DNA from 3 places in the Shewanella halifaxensis HAW-EB4 genome. Region 1 is predicted to be linked to each of the others. Evidence: predicted binding sites of a transcription regulator. Region 1 holds the regulator's gene; each other region holds the start of a gene.
What was found. The regulator sigma-54, encoded in region 1, starts transcription at its own class of promoters, with help from an activator protein. The targets are predictions, from matches to a motif close to GTTGGCACGNNNNTNGNNT.
Positions count from the first base shown of each region.

Region 2: the regulator sigma-54 is predicted to act here: its motif matches at 4,240-4,258, upstream of SHAL_RS21665 (DUF4097 family beta strand repeat-containing protein).
Region 3: the regulator sigma-54 is predicted to act here: its motif matches at 4,256-4,274, upstream of flgB (flagellar basal body rod protein FlgB).

Region 1 covers NC_010334.1:4,500,664-4,507,620, forward strand. The annotation lists gene SHAL_RS19130 (KpsF/GutQ family sugar-phosphate isomerase) at 1-697, shown strand, start outside; gene kdsC (3-deoxy-manno-octulosonate-8-phosphatase KdsC) at 699-1,250, shown strand; gene lptC (LPS export ABC transporter periplasmic protein LptC) at 1,247-1,804, shown strand; gene lptA (lipopolysaccharide transport periplasmic protein LptA) at 1,876-2,433, shown strand; gene lptB (LPS export ABC transporter ATP-binding protein) at 2,430-3,161, shown strand; gene SHAL_RS19155 (RNA polymerase factor sigma-54) at 3,298-4,761, shown strand; gene hpf (ribosome hibernation promoting factor) at 4,791-5,078, shown strand; gene ptsN (PTS IIA-like nitrogen regulatory protein PtsN) at 5,081-5,524, shown strand; gene rapZ (RNase adapter RapZ) at 5,733-6,587, shown strand; gene SHAL_RS19175 (HPr family phosphocarrier protein) at 6,574-6,849, shown strand; gene mgtE (magnesium transporter) at 6,941-6,957, shown strand, end outside.
Region 2 covers NC_010334.1:5,081,908-5,088,864, reverse strand. The annotation lists gene SHAL_RS21680 (S9 family peptidase) at 1-2,142, shown strand, start outside; gene SHAL_RS22870 (GIY-YIG nuclease family protein) at 2,142-2,519, shown strand; gene lepB (signal peptidase I) at 2,594-3,253, opposite strand; gene SHAL_RS21665 (DUF4097 family beta strand repeat-containing protein) at 3,383-4,138, opposite strand; gene SHAL_RS21660 (class I SAM-dependent methyltransferase) at 4,542-5,345, shown strand; gene SHAL_RS21655 (M14 family metallopeptidase) at 5,853-6,957, opposite strand, start outside.
Region 3 covers NC_010334.1:1,721,483-1,728,439, reverse strand. The annotation lists gene flgF (flagellar basal-body rod protein FlgF) at 1-670, opposite strand, end outside; gene flgE (flagellar hook protein FlgE) at 1,127-2,488, opposite strand; gene flgD (flagellar hook assembly protein FlgD) at 2,577-3,380, opposite strand; gene flgC (flagellar basal body rod protein FlgC) at 3,406-3,822, opposite strand; gene flgB (flagellar basal body rod protein FlgB) at 3,825-4,223, opposite strand; gene SHAL_RS07340 (CheR family methyltransferase) at 4,399-5,232, opposite strand; gene SHAL_RS07335 (chemotaxis protein CheV) at 5,373-6,293, opposite strand; gene flgA (flagellar basal body P-ring formation chaperone FlgA) at 6,580-6,957, shown strand, end outside.

The sequences.
Region 1 (6,957 bases):
TATCGTACTTGCGATTTCAAACTCGGGCGAGTCGAGTGAGATCTTAACCTTAATGCCAGTCATTAAGCGTATGGGACTGCCTATGATCTCTGTTACGGGTAAGCCTGACTCGAATATGGCGAAACTGGCTCAGCTACATCTTTGCATCGAAGTACCAGAAGAGGCCTGCCCGCTCGGGCTCGCACCGACATCAAGTACGACTGCAACCTTGGTAATGGGTGACGCTCTAGCCGTTGCATTATTGCAGGCTCGTGGCTTTACTCAAGATGACTTTGCACTGTCTCATCCTGGCGGTAGCCTAGGTCGTAAGCTACTACTTAAAGTCAGCGATGTTATGCATAAAGGTAATGAACTACCTAGCGTCCAAGATGATATCTGTATTACCGAAGCGCTATATGAGATCTCTAAAAAAGGTTTAGGTATGACGGCGGTCGTCGACTGCAACAACACCTTAGTCGGTATTTTCACCGATGGCGATCTACGCCGCGTTATCGATGCTGAAGTCAATTTAAGAACCACACCTATTGCAGAGGTGATGACTAAGGGCTGCGTCACGATTACTGATAATGTACTTGCAGCAGAAGCGTTAAAAGTCATGGATACTAAAAGTATTAATGGCTTAATCGTAATTAATGACAAACAACAGCCGGTTGGCGCACTAAACATGCTAGATATGGTTAAAGCGGGAGTAATTTAATATGTCCAAGCAAGGTTTATACGGCCCTATTAGCGATGATGTCTGGCAAGCTGCCAGCAAGATCAAACTGCTTATCTGTGATGTTGATGGTGTATTTTCCGACGGTCTGGTTTATATGAGCAACAGCGGTGAAGAGCTAAAAACATTCCATACTCGTGATGGTTATGGTGTGCGCTCAATATTATCGAGCGGTATCCAAGTCGCGATTATTACAGGCCGTAAATCACAAATCGTTGAAGACCGTTTTACCGCCCTTGGCGTCACACATATCTATCAAGGCGTCGACAATAAGCTGGCTCCCTATAACGAGCTACTCGCACTTTATAATGTCACTCCAGAAGAAGTCGCCTATATTGGAGATGATATGGTGGACTTACCGGTCATGCAAAAGGTGGGTCTTTCTGTCTGTGTGGTAGACGGTCACCCTTACGTGAAACAGCACGCCAAGATGACAACTCACATTAAAGGCGGCCACGGCGCCCTACGCGAGCTCACAGACTTACTACTATTAAGCCAAGACAAGTTTGATTCCGCCCATGGGATGAGTATATGAGCCGCGTTACCCTTGCGATAATCGCACTTTTTGGCACTGCACTTTTGCTCTATTGGCAAGTTCAGTCTAAAAAGAGCGAGCAAGAGCTGAGTATCGATACGAGTCAGCAACCCGATTATATTATCGATGATCTACGCAGTATCGAATATAACGAGTTAGGCTTCATTAATAGCGAAGTCACGGCCAAGCATATGGAGCACTATGATAGCGTCAACATGACCTATTTTACTGAGCCTGTTTATCTCATTTTCCCTGATGATGGCTTGGCTCAATGGCGACTAAAAAGTGACAAAGGCAGCCTTAATAAAGTGACTGGCAAGGTAACGCTAGAAAACAATGTTATTATCGACTCTATTAGCCCAGAAGAGCCGATACAGACGTTAAGCACCAGCTATTTAGATCTTGATTTGAATACTATGATTATGACGTCAGATGAAATTATCCACGTCACTGGCAACGAATTTGTCATTCAAGGTTTAGGCTTGTATGCCGACTTGAATGCCCAGAGCGTAAAACTAATCAGCCAAGTAGAAGGTATCTACCAAGCTAATTAACGCCCAACATATTGAACAATTTTACACTCGAGCTAGCTCAATAAAGTGCTTTAGCTGAGTAGAAGGACGCTATGAAATACAATCTATCTATCCTTGCAGGCCTTTTTTGCCTGCTAAGTTTCAGTTCTGTTGCTAAGGTCGATGATCTGCTGCAAGAAGTGAAAATTGCAGCCGCAAGCCAAGAAGCCGATATTAAGAATAATCAGGTTATCTTCTTTGGACCTGTCGAAGTGACCCAAGGCTCTATCAAGATGAATGCTGATAAACTGCGTGTTTTCTCAAAAGAAGATAAGAGCGGTAAAACCCTTGTGGCAACAGGCAACCCAGCCACCTATACCCAGATAATGGACGATGGACGCCCAGCAACGGCTAGCGCCAAAGAGATCCGTTACGAACTTGCGACGCGCACCCTGACCTTAGTCGGCGACGCGACTCTAGCGCAAGACGGTAGTCAGGTCACCGGTAATCGCATCAAGTACAACATTAGTTTACAACAACTTATCGCTGAAAGTTCAGGTAAAGGCGATGATAGAGTAATCACCATTATTCAGCCTGAAACCTATCAGGAAGAGAAACCAGAAACACCAGTGCAACAGCAGGAACAGCAGGAACAGCAGGAACAGCAATGAAGCAAATCACTTTAAGAGCGGTTAATCTTGCGAAGAGCTATAAAAATCGCGCTGTCGTACAAGATGTTAGTTTAACCGTAAAGACGGGTCAGATTGTCGGTTTACTTGGGCCAAACGGTGCAGGTAAAACAACCACGTTCTACATGGTGGTAGGCCTAGTACAGAGTGATAAGGGTAAGATCTTTATTGATGATGACGATCTTACACTCGATCCTATGCATCTGCGCGCTCGTAAAGGGATTGGTTATCTGCCTCAGGAAGCCAGTATTTTTAGAAAGTTGTCTGTGCGTGACAACATCATGGCGGTATTACAGACTCGCCATGACATCAATAACGAGCAACGTGAAGAACAACTTGAGCATCTGCTTGAAGAGTTCCATATCACTCATATTCGTGACAGCCAAGGTATGGCATTGTCAGGGGGTGAGCGCCGCCGTGTTGAAATTGCTAGAGCACTAGCGGCTAATCCAAAGTTTATCTTGTTAGACGAGCCATTTGCCGGTGTAGACCCGATTTCAGTTATCGATATCAAAAAGATTATTGAGCAACTTAAGAGTCGCGGCCTAGGTGTACTAATCACCGATCACAATGTTCGCGAAACATTAGATGTTTGTGAGCACGCTTACATCGTAAGCCACGGAAATCTCATTGCCGAAGGCACACCTGCCGAAATCTTGGACAACCAACAAGTTCGAGCTGTGTACTTAGGTGAACAATTCAGGCTATAGTTAATTCACAGTATGGAAGCTAAAAAACTCAATATGGAATTATTTCCACACAAAATCAAAGTATTGAGTTTTTGAGCAACCTTCGCCAGTTCAGCGAGCTTTAACGTTTAACTACAGTGTAGGGAATAGCGGTAAAATGAAAGCGTCACTCCAGCTCAAAATGGGTCAACAGCTCACCATGACTCCCCAGTTACAGCAGGCTATTCGCCTGTTACAACTGTCTTCTTTAGAGCTGCAACAAGAGATCCAACAAGCATTAGATTCTAATCCGCTACTGGAGTTAGATGAAGAGCAATCAGACGGCGACATGCTCAACGATGAAGACCAGTCTTCAAGTAACTCCGATAGTGAGCTAATCCAAGATAGCGCAAGCGTTGAAACCTCTGATGCCCTAACCCAAGACTCCATGCCCGATGAGCTACCGATGGATACCACTTGGGATGAAGTCTATACCGTCTCCTCGAACGCCAGCTCAGGCGTGAGTCGTGAAGATGATATGCCTTTTCAGGGTGAGACTAGCGAAGGATTATACGAGCACCTTGAATGGCAAAAGAATCTCACTCCATTTTCAGATAATGACCTTGCTATCGCGACTGCAATTATCGATGCAATCGACGAGCGGGGTTATTTAACTCAAAGCTGTGATGAGATCCTCGAAGCGATGGGCGACCCAGAGACTGAACTCGATGAGGTTGAGGCCGTTTTAAAACGGATTCAACATTTCGACCCTATCGGCGTTGCCGCGCGTAATCTAAGCGAATGTCTACTTATCCAACTTGCGCAGTATGCAGCCGATACTCCCCATATAGATAACGCTAGATTACTGATTAAAGACTATTTGGACCTTATTGCTGGCCGTGATTTTAGGCAGCTGATGCGTAAAACCAAGCTCAAAGAAGATGACCTGCGTGATGCTATCACACTGATCCAAACGCTCAATCCAAGACCTGGTCTCGCAATAGCCCGCAGTAAAGATGAATATGTCATCCCGGATGTGTCTGTTAGCAAGAAAAAAGGCCGCTGGGTGGTGGAGCTAAACCCTGACTATATGCCTAAGATTAATGTTAACCAGCATTACGCTTCTATGGCACGCAGCACGACTAATCAGGCCGATGGACAGTTTATTCGCGGCCACCTTCAAGAAGCAAAGTGGTTTATTAAGAGCCTTGAAAGCCGCAATGACACCTTATTAAAGGTAACAAATTGTATCGTTAAATTTCAGCAAGGCTTTTTTGAGTACGGCGAAGAAGCCATGAAACCTATGGTATTAAATGACATTGCCGAAGCCGTTGAAATGCATGAATCCACCATTTCACGGGTTACCACACAAAAATATATGCATACCCCAAGGGGTATTTTCGAACTCAAGTATTTCTTCTCGAGCCATGTCGGTACAGACGACGGCGGAGAGTGCTCATCTACAGCAATTAGGGCGTTTATTAAGAAGTTAGTCGCTGCTGAAAACCAGAAGAAACCATTAAGCGACAGCAAAATGGCCCAACTTCTGGCGGAACAAGGGATTAAAGTAGCTAGACGTACTATCGCGAAATACCGCGAAGCAATGCTGATCCCACCCTCAAACCAACGTAAGAGTTTATAACTCAAAATTAGGCACATGGAGGATCGATAATGCAAATCAACCTGACAGGACATCACATAGAAATTACCGCTTCACTGCGCGGCTATGTGGAAGATAAATTCACAAAGCTTGAACGACATTTCGATCAGATCAATAATGTGCACGTTATTTTGAATGTACAGAAAATGCAGCAGATTGCCGAGGCCAAAATCCACCTTAAAAAAGGGGAAGTATTTGCCACTTCGGAACACGCAGATATGTATGCTGCGATAGACTCCCTGATCGATAAGCTAGATCGTCAGGTTATTAAACACAAAGAGAAGCTGATTAAACACTAACGATGGAACTAAGTACCATCCTGCAGCCGGAGTGCACCACCTGCGCCACTCCGGGCAGTAAGAAAAAGGTACTGGAGCTAATCAGTGATATTGCTGCTGTCCAGTACCCTACCCTTTCTTCACAAGAAATTTTTGAAAGTCTCTTGGCGAGAGAAAAAATGGGTAGCACGGGTATAGGTAATGGTATAGCGATTCCTCATGGAAGGCTGGCAAATATAGACCGTCCCGTTGCAGTATTGGTTAAATGTGAAGTTCCTATCCCATTTGACGCAATCGATAAGCAGCCTGTCGATATCTTATTTGCTCTACTGGTGCCATCTGAACAGTGTGAGCAACATTTAGCGACACTGTCTTGTATGGCTGAAAAACTCAACGATAAAGCAGTTGTTAAGCAGTTGAGAAAAACCAGTAATGAATCGGAGCTATACCAAGTCATTACTCAGTAGCGTCTTACTCGGGTCTTTAAATTATTATCATTGTTCCAATGATGCATTGATGATTTAAAGACCTAAGTAATTATTACTGCAATATTATTTATTTTTTATTACCCACTCAAATTCTTGCTTTCAGCCTTAAAGACGTTAATCTATATACTTGTACAACATAATCACAAAATCCAAACATTTAGTTAAATCTCTATCAGGTAGTCATACGATGAAGCTTGTTTTAGTCTCAGGTCGCTCCGGTTCAGGAAAATCCGTTCTGTTAAGAATGCTAGAGGATCTCGGCTATTATTGTGTCGATAATCTGCCTCTGCCTATGATGGGCACACTACTCAAAGAGCTCTCTGGAAACACCAATCTTGTAGCGATCAGCGTCGATATCCGTAACCTACCAGAAAAAGAAAGCGAGCTTATTAAGCACCTAACCAACTTACCTGATGGAGTTGAGTTACTTAGCTTTTTCCTTAATTCTAGCGATGAAGTACTACTAAAACGCTATAACGAGACTCGTCGTCTACACCCTCTATCTCACGATAATGTATCGTTAAAAGAAGCAATTGAAATAGAAGGGCGTTCACTTGAGCCGCTAGCCAATATCGTCGACCACTATATCGATACCTCAACTCTCAACATCTATGATCTTAACGATCAGGTGCGTGAGATCTTGCTCGGTAACCTTGATAAAGAACTGATGATCAATTTTGAATCATTTGGATTTAAGCACGGCATGCCGACCGAAGCCGACTTTATGTTTGATGTTCGCTTTTTACCCAATCCCCATTGGGAACCAGACTTGCGCCCAATGACAGGACTCGATAAACCAGTACAAGACTTCTTAAATGAACGTCCTCGAGTCAATCAGTTTATTAAACAGATCGAAGATCTACTCGAGACTTGGTTACCTGACTTAGAGCGCAACAATCGCAGCTATCTCACCATAGCGATTGGCTGTACAGGTGGTCAACACCGCTCGGTTTACATTACCGAGCGCCTTGCAGCTCACTTCAAAGATGGCAAACATAAAATACAAGTCCGCCACCGAGAGCTAAAAAATGCCGACCATTGAACGTGAAGTCGCCATCTGCAATAAACTAGGTCTTCACGCCCGCGCAGCAACAAAACTGGTCGTACTCGCCTCTGAATTTGATGCCGAAATCACCATCATTCAAGGTGAGAAACAGGCTTCGGCGTCAAGTGTACTAGGCTTATTAATGTTAGAAACAGGCATGGGAAAAACGGTACAACTCCTTGCAACAGGAACCGACGCCAAAAAGGCACTCGATGCTATTTGCCAATTAATTGATGCCAAATTTGATGAAGATAATTAATAATTAATCATTCATTTCCTTAGTTATCACACACAAATCCCCAGCACTTAAGTTATTATAAGCGCCTTTAAAACTATCCAGTGAGGGAGCCATGCCGATTGAAGTCTT
Region 2 (6,957 bases), 580 kb from region 1:
GTATTGCTACTTGGATGTAATAACATGACCCCAAAAATGCCCGTTGAGCCTCCTAAAGCCGACAAAATTTCCCATGCCATGACGCTTCACGGCGTCACTCGTGTCGATGATTATTACTGGATGCGAGATGATGATCGCAAAGCTCCAAAAGTTATCAGCCATTTAAACGCAGAGAATGCTTATACCAAAGAAGAGTTCAAACAGTTTAACGACCTTAAGCTGCGTTTGTTTGATGAGCTGGTGGGTCGTTTAGATAAAGATGAGTCGAGTGTGCCGTACTTCTGGCATCAACATTGGTATTACCGCTACTACAAACAGGGATTCGAATACCCAGTTATCGCCCGTAAAATCGCGTTAGAGAGTGATAATGAGCAAATTCTGCTGGATGTGAATGAACGTGCAGAGGGAAAGGATTTTTATGGTTTGGGCGGGGTGTCGGTGAGCCCAGATGAAACCAAGGTCATTTTTGGTGAAGATCTATTAAGCCGTCGCATCTATACCTTGTACTTTAAAGACTTAACTTCTGGCGAGCTCATGAGCGACAAGCTAGAGGGGACCGATGGTGGTGTCGTATGGGCTAACGATAATCAACACCTATTTTATATCGCCAAAGATCCGCAGACTCTGCTGGGTTATCGAGTATTCCGCCATAAGTTAGGTACGGCGCAATCAGAAGATGTGCTTGTGTACGAGGAGCAAGATGACACCTTCTATATCAGCTTAGGAAAATCGCTAGATGAGTCGGTTATTGTCTTGCATGCCGAAAGTACGGTGACCAGCGAAGTCAGTATGCTCGATGCGAAGCAGCCCCTTGGTCAGTTTGAGCCCGTGCTGCCTAGAGAAGAGGGGCATGAGTACTCGGTGTCTAAGTTAGGCGACAGCTATTACATCCTGACTAACTGGCAGGCGACCAACTTTCGCTTGATGAAGGTGGCGATTAACCAAGCTGCGGATAAGAGTGCTTGGCAAAATGTTATCGCCCATGATCTGAACTCTCGTATTGAAGATGTGTTGCTGCTTAGCGACTATATGGTGGTGCAAACCCGCGAGAGAGGCATTAGCCGCATTCGTGTCTATCCGTTTAATGGTCAAGCAGAGTTTGAGCTGGCCTTTAATGATCCAGCCTATGTGGTTGGCTTCGATATTAACGCTAACCAGCAAAGCGACAAGCTAAGAATTTATTACTCTAGTCCAACCACGCCCGAGTCTGTGTATGAATATGCGCTGGCTAAACCAAATGAGCGAGAGCTACTTAAGCAGGAAAAAGTGCTGGGTGAGTTTGATGCCGATGCTTATCAAGCCGAGCGCTTGTTTATCGAGGCGCGTGACGGTAAAGAGGTGCCAGTGACCTTGGTTTATCGTAAAGACAAGTTTAACAAGGACGGCACTAATCCACTGTATCAATATGGTTATGGCTCTTATGGCTATACCGTAGAGCCAGACTTTAGCTCATCAGCCTTGAGCCTACTGGATCGCGGTGTAGTGTACGCCATAGCTCATGTACGAGGTTCTGAGATGCTCGGCCGAGCATGGTATGACGATGGCAGAATGTTGAATAAGCAAAACAGCTTCAACGATTTTATCGATGTCACCAAGGCGCTTACAGAGCTAGGCTATGGCGCTAAAGATAAGGTCGTTGCCGCTGGTGGTAGCGCTGGTGGTCTGCTTATGGGCGGGGTTATCAATCAGGCACCTGAGCGTTACTTTGCCGTAGCGGCACATGTTCCGTTTGTTGATGTAGTTACCACTATGCTCGATGAGTCGATTCCGCTAACTACCAATGAGTATGACGAGTGGGGCAACCCCAATGAAAAAGTCTATTTCGACTACATGCTTGGCTATGCCCCTTACGACAATATCAGCGCCCAAGCTTACCCGCATCTGTTGGTGACAACAGGTTTACACGACTCGCAAGTGCAGTACTTTGAGCCTGCTAAGTGGGTCGCCAAGCTGCGAGACCTTAAGACTGATGATAATATGCTGCTGTTCGATACCGATATGGAAGCGGGACACGGTGGCAAGAGTGGCCGTTATCGCCAGTATGATGATACGGCGAAAGAGTATGCCTTCTTCCTTGGCTTGTTAGGCTTAGATGATAAGGCGACTCAACAAGGCAAAATGACAGAGGGTGCTAGCCGTTAATGGCTGATATTGTTCAAATACCGGAGACTAACAGCCTTGAGCCAGTAAGTAGCCCTGAGCTTACAGATCGCTATGAGCCTGTAAGTCGCTCTGAGCTTACAAACGCCTTAGAGGCTGTAAAAACAGAGCCGACTTGGTTTCTGTATATGGTGCGCTGCGCTAACGGTCATCTCTATACTGGGGTGACTACAGATGTGACTCGGCGTTTTGCCGAGCACCAGAGTGGCAGTGCTAAGTCGGCTAAATACCTACGAGGCAAGGGGCCACTGACATTGGCCTACTCGGAAACCGTGGGTAGTCGCTCCGATGCGCTCAAGCGTGAGATAGCATTGAAGAGATGGCCTAGAACTAAGAAGCTCGCCTTGATCGAGGGATGAGTCGAATAGTCACTGGTGCAACGTTATCTTGTGCAAGTGCTATTACAGACACCGATGAGCTTACAATCAGCGATTTAATCCAAGTATAGATTAGTGAAAAACCGCTCTTCTCGAGGAAGGTAGTGGTTTTCATCATCCAGAGAGAATGCGACTCTGGTTGCTTTACCTTTAAGTTCATCTCTAGGCACAAAACCATACACTCGTGAGTCGGCGCTGTTGCGGCGGTTATCGCCCATGACCAGATAATGCCCCTCGGGGACGGTCACCGTTTCGAAGCTGCTTAACTGATCGCTGGCATACTTTTCAATACGGATGCTATGGGATAAGCCATTAAGATTTTCTGTGGCGATCAGCTCACGCTGATCACTGGTTACTAGTGAATAATCCAACGCCTTGCCATTAATAAATAGGACTTCATGACTTAAGCTAATTTTATCCCCTGGCAAGCCTATTACCCGCTTGATTAAGCGTTTATCCGCGGCTTTTGATTCAAAAACGACAATTTCTCCCCGTTCTGGCTCACCCGTTGTAGCTAATGAAATTTGAGTAAAGGGCACTCGTAAGTCATAAGCCATCTTATCTACCACAATACGGTCGCCTTCTTTAATCGTAGGCTGCATAGATCCAGTCGGTACTGTGTACCAGTCGGCGATAGCACTTCTACAAACAGACATTAAAACAATGAATAGCACTAGCTGACGATTATCTTTCCAAAGCTGTTTCACTTTATTCATAAGGCACTCTTATTCAATTAGTTGGGCAGGGCACTGTTGACGTTAGTGCTCTTGTAGTCAGGATCTCTGACCGCTAGGCACACTAGTCGGCAACAAGCCCTGCGCCGGGAAGGCGTTTATACGAAAAACTTAGTGCATACTGACTGAGCCGTTGATGTTATCTACGCTTAAATCACCTGAACCGGATTCGATAATGCTTAAACCCAGAGTGTTATCAACATCGATATCACCAGAACCATCGTCAATGACCACGCGGCCGTTGACGTTGTTAACGTTTAAGTCGCCTGACCCATCGTCAATATGGGTATCGCCGCCAATGCCTGAAAGAGTGATAGAGCCAGAGCCATCTTCTAAGGTGAGTTTGCCTGTGGTGTTGCTAATTTCAACAGAGCCTGAGCCATCTTGGGTATTGAGGTCGTGACCGCCCTTGATCCACAAATCGCCAGAGCCATCGTCTAAGGTAATATTCGCCTGAACATTGTTGATTTCGATATCGCCAGAGCCATCGTCGATATCTAGCATCATGCTGCTGGGAACTTGTATGGTGAGATCGATATAGGGTGAGCGCTGAAAGTTAATGCTGCTATCGAACTCGGCAATCAGTGTGGCTTTAGAACCGTTTTGCTTGAGGCTGAGATTACTCTCGATATCGCCATAGGTGTAGATATCGGCGGTAACCATGATTTGCGACAGCCCTTCGACACCCTGAATGTTGAGATCGCCTGCGCCAGTCTCGGCGACTAAGCTTTCGATGTGAGTGGCATCAATTTGTAATTGTTTCTTCTGGTGGTTGAGTGGCCCTGCGCTGGCACCGTTAACATTGATGATGCAGCCGGAAAGTGAAATAGCAATAACGGTGGCAAGCAGAGTTGAGGTTGATTTCATCGGGTAACTTCCTTTTATTATTTTGATCTTAAGGTCTAAGCGTCTCAAGATCTAAGTGCAGGCTTAACAAAGCTGCTTTTAATGTTTATCTGTCTCTGAATAAGCAGTAACCATGCCAACAAGTTATCTAATTGTTTTGAATGTGTTATCTTTGTGTTGCTGGCTGTCTTAGTAGTAAATTTCCTCACTTACTATGATGGAAGTGCAATTATTAGTTAATTTACTCAAAGGCTTGGCTGAAAGTGCAGAACCTAGAACCTAGAACCTAGAACCTAGAACCTAGAACCTAGAACCTAGAACCTAGAACCTAGAACCTAGAACCTAGAACCTAGAACCTAGAACCTAGAACCTACTAATGCTCAAGCCTAGAATCTAAGATTTAAAATTATGTAGGGAAACAGAGATGGATTATTTATCGGTTAACCAACAAGGCTGGGATAGGCGTGTACAGACTCACGTGATGTCTGAGTTTTATGATGTCGCAGGTTTCCTTAAGGGAGCGAGTTCACTGCAAGAGATAGAGCTGGCTCACTTAGAGGTAAAAGGTAAAAGCCTACTGCATCTTCAGTGTCACTTTGGCTTGGATACCTTGTCGTGGGCTCGGATGGGCGCCAATGTTACCGGCGTCGATCTATCATCAGCGGCTATCACTCAAGCTCGCTCGCTTGCCGAGCAGGCAGAACTGAATGCTGAATTTATCTGCTGCGATGTTTATAGCGTGACAGAACGTGTAGCACAGCAATTTGATCTGGTGTTTACTTCCTACGGTGCGATTGTTTGGCTACCGGATCTCGATAAGTGGACACAAGTTATCGCGAGTAAGCTGGTGGCTGGTGGTCAGTTTTATATGGTGGAGTTCCATCCTGCTCAGGCGGTATTTGAAGGCTATAGCTATTTTCACCAAGATGCGCCAGACGTAGAGGATGAAGTGACCTATACCGAGAACGCTAATGACGATACCAATACCTTTATGAGTTGGTCGCACTCGTTGTCCGATGTGATTAATGCGCTCATCAAGGCTGGCCTTGAGGTAAACAGCTTCAATGAATTCCCCTTTAGCCCCTACAACTGTTTCGAAGGCTTAACTGAAGAAACGGTAGAGGTGGAATTGCCGCAAGGCACTGAACAACGTCAACGCTATTTTGTTGAGCAACAGGGCCAGCGCCTGCCGTTAACCTACGCGATATCAGCCACTAAAAAGCCTTAAAAACAGCACCTAGAGGCTAATGCTGGTAAGTTAAGCCCAAATTTGAGTAATAAGTAAAGAATCCACCTTCTGAAGAAGGTGGCTTTGCCCATATGTTACAAAGCAGACTCCCTAGAAGGGAGCTTTCCTATCCTGCTTTAGCAAGACGCCGCAAATATATCCCTATAGGCCTTTTATTCAAACATGGGCTAAATCATCCCTGATTTAGAAGCTTGCACAGCACTTCTAGCAAAGCTTAACTGTATCGCTGAGTCTAACGTGGATATGTTTAAATGAGCTTATAAGCCATGTGTCGCAGGGATGCGATAAGCGAGCCTTCATGGATACTTTCTCTTCAACAAAAAGTCGGTGTGCTAATAAGCCATTAAACATAGCCTACTCCATAACTTTCATTCGTTTTATTTCAGGTAAAGCTTAATTGATGATAATCACCTACTGAAGTAGGTGGTTTAGGGCTGAAAACAAAACCCAAGAACCCAGCTTAAACTGGGTTCTTTGCTTTAAACGCTATAAACCACGAAGCACTGGGTACTTTAGGTATTGATTATCAAAGTAGGGGCTACGCTCATAGAACCAGCGTAACCGGGCTCTAGGGTTGGCAGCAAATTCCGGATCGTTAAGTGCCTTATCAAACTCGGCTTGTAGTGCTGGCTCATCCTTTAACATCTTTGCCGCCAACGGCTCTACCGCGTAGTTTTCAATATACTCGGTACGGGTGAATATTGGATTAAAGAAGCCCCACTGGAACAGTGAATCCGGCGATTGCGGCTCCAGCAGCAAGATGGCGAGATCGCCTAAGGGTTGCTTGGTATCGATACGTACCGTACCCGCAGGCAATTTTACATCGACCCCGTGGCTAGTGACCTCGGCCTTGACCTGTTGACGCCCTTCATAATCACTGTTGTTAAAGCTTGGGTTGGTAAATTGATATTGCTGCAGCTTAAGCTCTGCAGGCTTATCTAGCGTGGTCATGCGAATGCCATGAACACTTAAGCGTTCAATCACCTCTTGCCACTGCGGTGGAATATAATAAGCGTCTGGGCGGCTCACTTTGATATCGGCCTTAGTCCCACCAATAACGGGCAAGTTTGGGTAAAGCTGTGGCTCACCATTCCAGCGCACAATCTCGTTACCACTAATAGCGCTTTGTTCTAACGTGTAACCTATTCCCTTAAAATCCCAGCCTTGTGCTTGCTGCTCCTGTTGCCAAGTGAGGGTCACTCTAGGTGAGTATCGATACCTGTCCTGCTGAATGGCGGATATTAGCTTAGTGCTATCGTCGGCTATCGCTTTAAGGCTGGATTCGAGCATCACATAAGTACCTAGCACCCGTTGCTTAAAGGGCTTTAGGCTGTGATTTTCAATCAAAATTGTGGGTAGGTGGCGAGCGTCGCCATAACCATTAGAAAAGCGCGGGCTTGCGTTCCACAATGACATTCCCTTGGTGATGTCGGTATTGTCTATGGCAAACACTAAAGGACCGGGAATGTGACCTTGTTCAGACAGTGCAGACTCAATCATTGGGCGATAGCTATTCTCTAGCCAATTGTAGATCGCAGGGCTTTGTCCTTGGGCTAAGTTGTAGCCAAAAGTGACGTCGTATTGATAGTCG
Region 3 (6,957 bases), 2.4 Mb from region 1:
CAAACTGACGCTGTAGGTCAATCATAGATACCATCTCATGGACTGCATTGACGTTACTGCCTTCGACAGCGCCACTAAGCAGACCTACGCTTGGGTCAGACGGTGCATTTTCACCCGACATTAAGCGAAACAAGCCATCTTCCCCACGCATTAAATTTTGGTTACCCGGGTTAACGAGTTTAATACGACCGACTTCCTCAATCACCTCAGCTGTCGCCCCCGATGGACGGACAGAAACGATACCGTCTTGAGAGATCTCGACCTTTTCAATCGGCAGCGGTAATACAATAGGGCCATTGTCGCCCATCACTGGCGTACCTCTATCATTACGCAGCACACCTGAGTTATCGAAACGTAAACTGCCTGAGCGGGTATAGGCTTCGCCGCCATTTTCGGCTTGCACCGCAATCCAACCATCACCTTTAACGGCAATGTCTAAATCACGACCAGTAGTTTTGATTGGACCGCTGGAAAAATTAGCTGACGGGGTTTCAGTCATCGAGAACACACGCGTAGGCAGACCTTCGCCAAAAGCTTGCATTGAGCGAGCTTGAGCAAGAGAGGATTTAAAGCCATCGGTATTCGCGTTGGCCAAATTGTTGGCACTAACCGCCAACGAATTCATATTCTGTTTTGCGCCGCTCATCGCGACATAGAGCAATTTGTCCACGTAACACTCCGTCAAACTTCCGTCTAACGAAATAGATAGCAAACATCGTGCCAAAGATGGGGATAAAGAAGGTCCTAGGTTCTAGGTTAAAGCTGAGACGGACAAACAAAGACGGGAATGCAAAGACGGAACGCTTCGCTTACGGAAAAGCCATAAAAGATTAAAACGACGGCATAAATGCCGACCTACATTGAAAGAAGGTCCTAGGTGCTAGGAAAAGCAGGTTCTAGGAAAGCATAAGACCAGAGCAACGGCATAAATCAAACCTATGCATTTATCTTTGCTTTTTATAGGTCCTAGCTGCCCAAGGGACGCCCTAGATTCTTCATATCTTGTACCGTTAGCGCAGCGTTCTGTGAGTGAGCCCGCGAACGTTCCGTCTTCCATAAGCGAAGCGTTCGTCTCAGCCTTTGACTCTATAGAAGGACGGAGTCCGCCCTTCTTAGCTTTTAAAGATTAACGAATTTGCAATATCGTCTGTTGTAAGGTGTTGTTAACTTCAAGCGTTCTAGAGTTGGCTTGGAAGTTACGCTGAGCCGAGATTAAATCGACTAGCTCGGTGGTTAAATCTACGTTGGACTGCTCCAGTGCCGATGAACGGATACTACCGAAAGTACCGCTGTTTGCCTCACCGGCAAGTGCAGGACCCGAGTCTAAGCTCGCCTTCCAAGAGGTGTTACCCGCCTGTGATAACCCCTGCTCGTTAGCAAAACTAACCAAGGCGACGCGTGCTAGTGGCACGGTAGAGCCGTTACTGTAACTGGCATTAATTAGACCATCTGCACCCACTTCAACATTGGTTAAACGCCCAACCGTTGTACCGTCCTGGGTTAACTCTGTCACTTCAAATGGTGATGCATATTGAGTCGGGTTATTAAAGTCCAGCGTTAAGGTCTGGGTACCATCGGCGCCAGGGCCTAATACGTTAGCGCCGCCAACACCTAAGGCTTCGGTCTTAATAACCGCAGGGTTACTGCCAGTGTAAGCACCTGTATCATTGAAAGAGACTGCCGCGCCCTTCCAGCCAGCCGCGTTTTCAGCATTGGCCTTGCCATCTACTGTACCGTCACCATCGGTATCGACATTATACTCACCAGCTGCGGGGTCTAAATCGACAGGCTTACCGTCTACCGCGTAAAATGCAACCCAGTTGCTCTCACCGGTATGCGCAGCATTAGGTGGGCGTACGAAGTATGAAGTTAGAATATGTGGCTCACCGAGTGAATCATAGATGGTCACCGAGGTTGAGTTGTTAAACGTATCTGGGTCATCGGGATCGAAAGCAGCTGGATCGAGTGTGGACTCCCCCGCATTAAGATTCATCTGAATACCGACACTATCGGTCTTAACTGGGCTACCCGCCGTATCAGGAATTTGTACCGGCTTAGTGGTCGTTAAACTCACCGATGTCGAATTACCGTCTTTATCGACAGGGAACGTCTGTAAGAAGTTGCCAGCTGAATCAACGATATAGTTATTTGAGTCGAACTTAAATGCACCTGCTCGTGTGTATGAATGATCTTGAGAACCCACTTCAGATGAGGTCACAAAGAAGCCACCACCGTTAATCGCCATATCGAGTGAATTGTTGGTGAAAGCCATACTGCCCTGATGGAACTGCTGAGCAACCTGACTCGTCGCGACGCCACCACCGACAGTGGTTTTGCTGTTTGCAAAAATAGAGCTAGCGTACACGTCGGCAAACTCTGCGCGAGACTCTTTAAAGCCTGTGGTGTTTACGTTTGCAATGTTGTTTGCCGTTGTATTTAGATCTTTTTGGGCTGACGATATACCGCTCAATGCAATGTTAAATGACATGATTCACCTCAATCCTTGTTTAATTCGATTTCGAGACGTTTGATCTTTATATTAAGTACAAACATCTCGCAAAATGAGTTTCTAGCTATTAGGCTTCAGATACAGCTAACACATCACTGATCTTAATTCCGCCAACACCCCGTAAGTTTAAAATAGCCCCAGTCGCTGCGGTTCCAAGTGAAACACTGGTCACGTGAGCATAAGTTGATACGGGTAGCTCTTCGCTTGTGCCGTCAACTTTACCGCTGGCTTTGAAGGTATAATTCCCCTCTGCTACGGGCTCGCCGTTCTTGTCTAAACCATCCCAGCTCACATCTATGTTGCCACCGGCACTGCCATCGACACTATAAGTTGTCACTAACTGACCGGTTTCATCTTCGATGCGGACAGTGATAGATTCGACAGGCTCAGGCGTGCTGATAATGCCTTTCATGCTGGGATCTTCAGCAGAGATATGCGCAGTATCTGACGGGATCAACACCTTTTGGCCAACAAGCCCCGATGCTTGGAGGGCTTGGCTTGAACTGGTTAACGCATTTAGATTGCCAATTTCTTCGTTGAGTTTACTGATCCCATCTACGGTTGAGAAAGACGCCATCTGCTGGATCATTTGATCATTATCTACAGGCTTAAATGGGTCTTGCATAGACAGCTGTTGACTCAATAACGAGAAGAAATCCTCCTGACTTAACTCCTGACTATTAGGTTCAGGAATGGAGCTTTCTTGAGGCAAACGTAGTCCATCAAGAAACGGGTTTCCCGTTGATGTCTGCTCAGTGTTCGTAGTCGAACTCTGAGTCGCTGCCTGCGCAGTTTGCGGCGAAATGGCATTAGCCTGTTGCGGCTGGCCAGGAGCCGGCTGCGTTGCGGTGAGCGGATTAATAAGGCTCAAAATTTACCTCCAGCTTTCACTGAGTTTATTTGCCTATTCTAAGTGTCTGCTGAAGCATGGATTTAGCCGCTTCAGTGACTTGTACGTTCATTTGATAAGAGCGAGAAGCTGAAATCATATTGGCCATCTCCTCCATCACATTGACATTCGGCTTATAAATAAAACCGTCTGTGTCCGCCATTGGGTGGTCTGGCGAGAATTCTTTATTTAGTGGCAAGTCGCTTTCAACAATCCCTTTTACGGCCACTGATGCTGATGCACTTTGATGTTGCTGCGCCTTACTCATCTCAGCTTCAAAAATAGGATGACGTGCGCGGTAAGTCTCGCCGACACTGCTCGAAACAGAATCCGCGTTAGCAATATTACTTGCCGTGGTATTAAGTCTGACCGACTGGGCCGACATGCCCGAACCTGCAACATTAAAAATATTAAATAAGCTCATGATTAACTGCCTCTAAGTGCTTTTTTCATACCGGCGAACTTACTGTCTAGAAAGCCCAGTGACATCTGATATTCGAGTGCATTTTGCATAAATGCCGATTGCTCTTGTTGAATATCAACCGTGTTACCATCTCCGGTATCAGGTTGATTGGGCACTCGGTAGCCCACATGTTGCTGAGTTAATGCCGCCATATCGAAGTGTTTAGTGTCACTTTTAGTCATAGCTAAGCCCGATTGCTGAGATTGCGCCGCCCCCATCGCTTTTGAGAAATCGACATCGCGGGCTTTATAGTTTGGCGTGTCGGCATTAGCAATATTTGAAGACAGGACTTCTGCACGCTGGGAACGAACGCCCAAAGTGTACTGGTGAACCCCTAATGCTTTGTCAAAACTAATCGCCATAAAATTGCCTCCTCAGCTCGATAGCTAAAACAAAGCAATAGTTGTGCCAAATCAGTGTCGTTTTATGAAGATTAGTGGGGAGGCGTATTTAAGATAGATTCATGGATAGAATATTAGATTTAAAAAACGCGTCATAACGACGCGTTTTCAGAGGAGCACTCAAGTGAACAAAGCGTTAGCCTCGCTTTTGATAATAGATCCCCGGATTGCAGCGCACCATATCAAATTCGTCAGACAGACCCGCAATAGACTCCGATGCGCCTAAAAACAAAATGCCGTTAGGATTTAACGCGGCAGCAAATTGCCGTAGGATTTTCCGCTTTGCCTCAGGTGAAAAATAGATCAACACATTACGGCAAAAAATAATATCGAACTTGCCTAATAAGGTATAACTTTCAAGCAAGTTATGCGCTCGAAAGTTGACTAATCGCTTAACATTGTCTTTAACGACCATGTTGCCCGAGGGTAAAACATCAAAAAACTGACGTTTGCGTTCATCGGACAAGCCTCGACCTAATGCAAGATTATCATATTCAGCACCTTTACAACGCTCAAGCATAGATGGCGATAAATCGGTTGCCAAGATCGCTGCACTCGCGGGAAGACTACCAGGCTTACGCTGCTGATGCTCTAGAATCGTCATGGCTAAAGAATAGGGCTCTTGCCCTGAGGAACAGGCAGCAGACCATATCTTAACTGGACGGCCTAAACGACTAAATGTGGGTAAAATGGCGTTCGATAACAACTCGAAAGGATAACGATCGCGAAACCATAGTGTTTCGTTTGTGGTCATAGCATCGATAACCTCAGTGCGCAGTTGACGCTCTGTCGGTTTCATCGAATGTTTAACCACATCTGATAAGGACGGCAAGTTGTACTTGCCCATTAGAGGCGCTAACCGGCTACGCACCAAATACTGCTTATTTTCTCCCAACACAATACCACTGTGTTGTTCTAAGAATAATCTAAATTGATTGTACTCATTCTCAGCAAGAGATCTATTTGCCACTCTAATATCCTAATTTAATAAAACAAACCACATTAGCCAAAAAGACATTGACCACAGGCAAAAACGAACGCAGCGTTATACCTTAGCATCAACACAAACACAAGCAAGGGATCGTTTCCCTCGATGCTAAATAATGACGACTAAAGACTTAAATGCTTGTTTACCGCTGCAGCTAACTCATCTGGATTAAATTTAGCAATAAAATCGTTAGCCCCTACTTTTTGCACCATAGCCTGATTAAATACACCACTTAACGAAGTATGCAATACCACTTTGATATTTTTCAGCTTAGGATCATCACGAATTTCTGCCGTTAATGTATAGCCATCCATTTCTGGCATCTCGATATCAGAAATGATCAACGGGATCTCAGTTGAAACATCTTCAAGCTCAGCAGACATGGCTCTAAGTTTTTCTAGCGCCTCTTTACCATCTTTGGCGGTATCGATCTGCAGATCGAGTGAGGTGAGCGCCCTAATAATCTGCTTACGTGCGACCGAAGAGTCATCAATCACCATGATGTGGTAATGCTGATCTCTGTCAATCGTTAAGGCATCATCTAACTCTTTACTGATATTGGTATTAACGGGTGAGATTTCATCAAGAATTTTTTCAACATCTAAGATCTCTACTAACTCATTTTCGATCTCAGTTACCGCAGTTAAGTAAGAGAATTTACCCGCCCCTTTTGGAGGTGGCATAATCGCTTCCCAATTCATATTAATAATTCGCTCAACAGAACTGACTAAGAAGCCCTGAACGCTGCGGTTATACTCAGAGATAATAATGAAGCTATTTTCAACACTCTCGATTGGACGCCCACCCGTTGCAGCGCTCAAGTCTATCACCGAAATAGTCATACCACGCACATGGGCAACACCACGTACCTTAGAGTTTAACTTAGGTAGATTCGTTAACGGTGGACACTGCAGCACCTCTTTAACTTTAAAAACATTAATACCGAATCGTTGACGTCCATTTAGCTTAAATAACAATAATTCTAGGCGGTTTTGTCCAACCAACTGAGTCCGTTTATTTACTGATTCGAGAATATTCGACATACATTTTTTGCCTTGTACCTACCTGGGTAGGCGATATCTATTTCAATTTAATTAATGTGTGTAAATCAGTGATGCAAATACTCGTTATAATCTGGCCACATCCGCATTATTTCACACAACCAACACTTTTAGGCACATTACTTGCTTATTTGAAGCTATCCAAGCGAGCATGGCTTTTTTCAGTCAAACTAATGACGCCAACTAATCCAAAAGGATAAAGATGACTGCAGTTCAGCACATAACACAATATAGTCGCATTTTAGCGAATCAAGCCACTGCATTCATTATGAAAATCTATTTTGGCTCATTTTTATTAATACTTTTGCTACCAACTTTAGCATACGCCACTACAGCTGCCAGTATTCCTTCTGTATCGACCATCTCTCGATTAGCTATAGCGGCAGTTGAAGAAAAAATTGAGGCCCCTGCAAAAGCAAGGATTAATATCACACCCCAGAGTCTAGATACCCGTGTCAACCTGCCCAATTGTTACTTACCCATAACCGCTGAGATTGCCAGTGACCGCGCGATCCGCCGAAACAATACCGTAAAAATCAGTTGTAATAGTCCTGACTTAAGTTATCCATGGCAGATGTTTGTATCCGTAAGAGTCGATATTCTGTACCCCGTTGTGGTCGCAAAATCGACCATGGGCCCAGGTGAC